DNA from 2 places in the Affinundibacterium danionis genome. Region 1 is predicted to be linked to the other one. Evidence: predicted binding sites of a transcription regulator. Region 1 holds the regulator's gene; the other holds the start of a gene.

Region 1 (3,128 bases):
ATTTTGATCTGTCCGATGTGATGTTTGTGGCTACCTCTAACTCCTATAATATTCCAGCTCCTTTGTTGGATAGGATGGAAGTGATTCGTTTGTCGGGTTATACCGAAGACGAGAAAGCGAGTATCGCGCAACGTTATTTGTTACCAAAACAAATTAAAAATAACGGTTTGAAAGAAGAAGAGATTTCAGTTTCTGAATCCGCAATTCGCGACATTATTCGTTACTACACTAGGGAAGCGGGTGTTCGATCTCTTGAACGTGAAATCTCTAAGATTTGCCGTAAAGTGGTGAAGATGTTGTTGCTCAAGAAGAGCGAGAAAAAAGCCACGATTACTTCGAAAAATCTGGACAAATTCTTGGGTGTTCGTCGTTATGATTTTGGTGTTGCAACCAAAGAAAATCAGGTAGGTCAAGTCGTTGGTTTGGCTTGGACTGAAGTTGGTGGTGATTTGTTGACGATAGAGGCAGTTTCTATGCCAGGTAAAGGTGGGACAATACGTACCGGCACGCTGGGTGATGTTATGAAAGAGTCGATCGAAGCTGCTCGCACCGTAGTTCGTAGTCGTGCTGCGCGCTTAGGTATTAAAGCAGATTTGTTTGAAAAAACGGATGTGCATATTCATGTACCCGAAGGTGCAACACCAAAAGATGGCCCATCTGCTGGTATCGCGATGACAACGGCGATGGTGTCTATTTTTACGGGCATTCCAGTGCGTGCTGATGTGGCGATGACAGGTGAAATAACACTGCGCGGTGAGGTGTTACCTATCGGTGGTTTGAAAGAGAAGCTACTGGCGGCGCATCGCGGTGGGATTAAAACGGTTTTGATTCCAGAGGAAAATGCAAAAGACCTCACGGAAATTCCTGATAATGTCAAAAACAAACTGGAGATTATTCCGGTTCGTTGGATTGATAAAGTCTTAGAGATCGCTTTAGAACGTCAACCTGTGCCATTAACAGAGGAGGAAATGGCGGTGCCTGCGGTGGCTAAAGCAGATGCGGCGGCAGATACCTCTACAATTACGCACTAGACTAAATTGGTATTGCTATCGCTTCAAAATTGAATGCGTAAATAAGAAAAATGCCCGATGAGATCGGGCATTTTTCTTGAAAGGTTTCTTTGTGAAATACGATACTTTGAGGGGGGGAATTTAATCGCTCTGGCTGCGAGAAGGCTCCATAAGTTTAGATATGACGTGTACCTGAGGTTTGCTGGCATCAATCATATTATTGTTGAAGTTTCGTATTACTGCCAGCAAATCACCAGCTTCGCATTAGTCCTACCGCTAAGCCTTCCAGCGCAAAATCGGGTTCATTCTCGCTTACGATGATGGGTGAAAAATCAGGATTTTCTGGGAGTAATTCAATTCCACTAGATGTTTTCATGTAACGTTTTACGGTGACTTCCTCGCCAATACGTGCGACGACAATTTGTCCATTTCTAGCAGTATCCGCTTTTTTTACTGCTAGTAAGTCACCATCCATGATGCCAATGTCACGCATTGAAAGGCCTCGCACTCTCAGTAGAAAATCAGGTTTTGCAGAGAATAAAGAAGGATCTACTTGATAAGTAGCTTCGACGTGTTGAGTCGCTAAAATTGGAGAGCCAGCTGCGACTCGGCCTACTAGAGGTAGACTGAGTTGCATTAGAGCGGGATGCGGGAGTGCTAATTGTGCTCCCATCATAGAATTAGATAACTCAGATTCTCGCAAGCGTATTCCGCGAGAAGTGCCGGCTGCTATTTCAATCACGCCTTTGCGCGCTAGCGCCTGCAAATGCTCTTCTGCCGCATTGGTTGATTTAAAGCCGAGTTCGTTGGCAATTTCGGCACGAGTCGGAGGGAAGCCTGTATTTTGAATAGCATCTTTAATCAGGTTGAGAATTTGTTCTTGGCGCGCGGTAAGCTTTAGCATGATAGTCTTGGCTGAATCTGGGTGGTGACTTAGTTTGGCTGTATATATAAACAGACTGTATTTTTATACAGTAAATGACTGAATGCAAGTTATTTTGTGTTTGTTTTGCATTTAATTTGTTAATTTGCAGCAAAACAGATCTCTAGATAGATGTGTTGATTCATGAAGTTGAGGGTGAAAATGACCTTCAACTCAATGGTTAAGGCTACTTTCTTGATTATGAAGCAAAAATGCGTTATCATCGTGGGCTGTCCTCTTCCTGCACTCGTCTTGACGCCGAGGCAGGCTTTATTTTTGTCCACAAGGAGAAATTATGCGTCATTATGAAATCGTATTTATCGTACATCCCGATCAAAGCGAGCAAGTGCCTGCAATGATCGAACGTTACAAAGCTACTGTAACAACACGTGGTGGCCAAGTGCACCGCGTTGAAGATTGGGGCCGTCGTCAATTGGCTTACATGATTCAAAAATTGGCTAAAGCTCACTATGTTTGCATGAACATTGAGTGCGATGCTGAAACTTTGCTCGAATTGGAAACAGCATTCAAATTTAATGATGCGGTTTTGCGTCACTTGACAGTGAAAATGAAAAAAGCAGAAACAGCTCCTTCTCCAATGATGAAGTCTGTGCAGAAAGAAGATTCTGCTAAGGCACAACGCGTTGAAGCGCCAGCAGCTTAATAATTTTGACAAGAGCGTGTAAGAACTGTAAATATGTTTAAGAGCTTGTGAATCAACTTAAAGTCGTTGCCGCCGTAGTAGAAAAATCGGTGTTGCGTTATACCCCAGCGGGAATCCCTATCGCAACAGCTACTTTGGTACATGACTCTAAGCAAGAGCAAGCAGGCGGCCAGCGCCAAGTTGAGTTTGAAATCCCAGCTATTGCAGCAGGTGAAATTTCAAAACGATTCTTGGAGATAGAGTTAGGTGCAGCGATATTATTTACAGGATTCTTAGCACGTAAGAACCGCAACAGCAAAAGTATCGTTTTCCATGTGACTGAATTTGAAGTTGCGGAAAACGAAACAAATTTACTAGATTAGGAGCCAAAAATGGCATTCGGTAAAAAATTTGATAAAAGCAAATTGAAACAAAAGCGTCAGCAACAAAATCCTTTGTTCAAGCGTAAAAAATTCTGCCGCTTCTCAGCAGGTCATGTAGCTGCAGTTGACTACAAAGACATCGATACATTGAAAGATTTCATCCAAGAAAA
Region 2 (3,128 bases), on a different contig from region 1:
CACAGATTAAAGAAAAAGTGACTAAGTTATTGGAATTGGTACAACTCGATTGGCTGGCTGATCGTTACCCACCTCAACTCTCAGGTGGCCAGCGTCAGCGTATTGCTTTGGCGCGTGCATTGGCTGTTGAACCACGCGTTTTGTTATTGGATGAACCGTTCGGCGCACTTGATGCGAAAGTGCGTAAAGAATTACGGCGGTGGTTGCGACGCTTACATGACGAGTTGCATGTGACCAGTATTTTTGTCACGCACGATCAAGAAGAAGCGCTAGAAGTTGCAGATCAGATTGTGGTGATGAATCGCGGCAAAGTCGAGCAAGTGGGAGCGCCGAATGAGGTGTATCAGCATCCGGCTACTCCCTTTGTGTATGGATTTTTGGGGAATGTGAATTTGTTTCATGGTCGTGTGCATGAAGGTATTTTGGATGCGGACGGTGTTGCCTTTGATGCGCCGGGTCATGCTGAAACTCGGGATGCGGTAGGTACTGGTTATGTGCGTCCGCATGAACTTGATATTGACCGTTATACCGCAGGTGCCACAGGTCTGGTGGTTAAGCTACGCCGCTTGCATGGCATAGGACCACTGGCTCAATTGGAATTGGTGCGTGAAGATAACGGACAAATCGTCGAAGCCATGATTAGTACCGAGCGTGCTGTGCATTTAAATCTGCAAGTGGGCGAAGCCTTGGTGGTGAAGCCAAGACGTTTACATGTGTTTGTTGAAAACATCGCCGAAAATGCAGGCACTTAAGGAAACTATATGAACTTTCAACAATTACGCTCTATCCGCGAAGCTTGTCGCTGCGGTTATAACTTAACTGAAGTGGCGAATGTTTTATACACGTCACAACCGGGCGTCAGTCGTCAGATACGCGAAGTAGAAGAAGAATTAGGCGTCGATATTTTTGAACGAAACGGTAAGCGATTGACTGGTTTGACGGAACCCGGTAAGGGCATCTTACCTATCATCGAAAGACTGTTGCTAGAAGCTGAAAACCTGCGTCAGGCCGGCAATGATTATTCGGATCAGGCACGTGGCACGCTAGCGATAGCAACGACTCACACGCAAGCGCGCTACGTGCTGCCCAAAGTAGTACAGCAATTTCGATTGGCTTTTCCTGAAGTTCGTATTGCGCTACAACAGAGTGCGCCAGAACATATTGCTGAGTGGGTTTTATCCGGTAAAGCAGATATAGGGATTGCAACTGAAGGCTTGTCTGCTTTTAAAGATTTGGTTTCCTTCCCTTGTTATGAATGGAATCACGTGGTGGTAGTGCCTGATGGTCACCTTTTATTAGCAAAGCCGCAGTTAAGTCTAGAAGATTTGGCAAAGTTTCCTTTAATTACCTACGACCTTGGTTTTACTGGCCGTGGCCATATTGATGAAGCCTTTAAACAAGCAGGCTTGCGTACTGACATCGTGTTAACTGCGATGGACTCCGACGTCATTCAACAATATGTCGCGCTGGGATTAGGTGTCGGTTTGGTTGCTTCCATGGCGATAGAAACAGGAAATGAAAATCAACGTGCACAAGGTTTGCGTACTATTTCGGCCAGTCATTTGTTTCAATCCAATGTCACGCGATTAGCAGTTAGGCGCGGCGCTTATCTGCGCGCTTATACTTATGATTTCATACAAAAATTTGCACCAAGTTTGAGTCGGGAAGAAATACGTGCCGCATTAGTTGAACAAGAGGCGTAGCGATTGAGTAGGAGTGATAGTTAGCATTAGGAATAGGGTTTGGATGGCTTCCTCATGATGCCGTGTTTGTACAAAAAAGGAGAAAGCTAAAAAGGGCTTTCTCCTTTTTTGCCTAAGCACTGAACATGTAGAATTGGGTTTCAGTTGGCAGGTCCGTAGACTAGGCTTGGTTTTTAGTTGATTTTTTATTTGTGCTGACACTTTCCTCGTCATTCTACTGAGAATAGTTTACTATTACTGTTTATTTATACAGTACGAAAGCCCAGCATGATAGGTCGTATCGCCGGAACCCTGATCGAAAAGAATCCACCGCAAATCCTCGTTGATTGCCAAGGCGTTGGCTATGAAATCGATGTGCCCATGAGCACTTTCTATAATTTGCCTGCACTGGGCGAGAAGGTAGCTTTACTGACGCATTTGGCGATTCGCGAAGATGCGCATGTTTTGTTTGGTTTTGGTACTGCCGAAGAGCGCGCAACTTTCAAACAGCTAATCAAAATCAGTGGCGTCGGTGCGCGTACCGCTTTATCCATTTTGTCGGGAATGTCGGTGGCCGATTTGTCGCAGGCAATTACTTTGCAAGAAGCAGGGCGCTTAACGCGAGTGCCTGGCATTGGCAAGAAAACCGCAGAGCGTTTGTTGTTAGAGCTTAAAGGAAAGCTGGGCGCTGATCTGGGTGCGGCTGGTGTGGCTGCCGCTGCGGGCGATCATAGTTCGGATATTTTGAATGCCTTATTGGCGCTTGGTTATTCTGACAAAGAAGCCTTGGCCGCATTGAAATTGGTGCCAGCAGGATCAGGCGTGTCCGATGGCATAAAGGCTGCTTTGAAAGCTTTGTCGAAGAGTTAAATATAAGTAGAACCATATGAGCATACAAACCGACAATTTGACTTCGCAAGTCATCGACACGCGCATCATCGCGGCGACGCCAACTTCACCCAATGAAGAAGCGATCGAACGTGCCCTACGTCCCAAGCAACTTGATGAATATGTAGGTCAAGAAAAAATCCGTGATCAGCTAGAGATCTTTATCGGTGCCGCACGTCAGCGCAAAGAAGCACTCGATCATACTTTGTTATTCGGCCCACCTGGTTTGGGTAAGACCACCTTGGCGCATATTATCGCGCGCGAGATGGGAGTGAATTTGCGTCAAACATCGGGCCCCGTGTTGGAGCGAGCGGGTGATTTGGCAGCTTTGTTGACGAACTTAGAAGCGAATGACGTGTTGTTCATTGATGAAATTCACCGCCTTTCCCCCGTGGTGGAAGAGATTTTGTATCCCGCTTTAGAAGACTATCAAATCGACATTATGATCGGTGAAGGGCCTGCAGCACGTTCAGTCAAACTCGATTTGCAACCTTTTACTTTGGTCGGTGCAACCACGCGCGCGGGGATGTTAACCAATCCTTTGCGGGATCGTTTCGG

Evidence for each region. The regulator LexA, encoded in region 1, represses DNA repair genes until DNA is damaged. The targets are predictions, from matches to a motif close to ACTGTATNNNNATACAGT.
Region 2: ruvA (Holliday junction branch migration protein RuvA) is a predicted target of LexA. The motif match lies at 1,940-1,957, and genes of this name have one in related genera.

What each region holds. Positions count from the first base shown of each region.
Region 1 is NZ_JBHLXJ010000015.1:33,718-36,845, reverse strand. Features, by position in the region: gene lon (endopeptidase La) at 1-1,031, shown strand, start outside; gene lexA (transcriptional repressor LexA) at 1,261-1,914, opposite strand; gene rpsF (30S ribosomal protein S6) at 2,228-2,596, shown strand; gene priB (primosomal replication protein N) at 2,644-2,958, shown strand; gene rpsR (30S ribosomal protein S18) at 2,968-3,128, shown strand, end outside.
Region 2 is NZ_JBHLXJ010000009.1:287,670-290,797, forward strand. Features, by position in the region: gene ACFFJH_RS09485 (sulfate/molybdate ABC transporter ATP-binding protein) at 1-752, shown strand, start outside; gene ACFFJH_RS09490 (CysB family HTH-type transcriptional regulator) at 762-1,703, shown strand; gene ruvA (Holliday junction branch migration protein RuvA) at 1,971-2,552, shown strand; gene ruvB (Holliday junction branch migration DNA helicase RuvB) at 2,569-3,128, shown strand, end outside.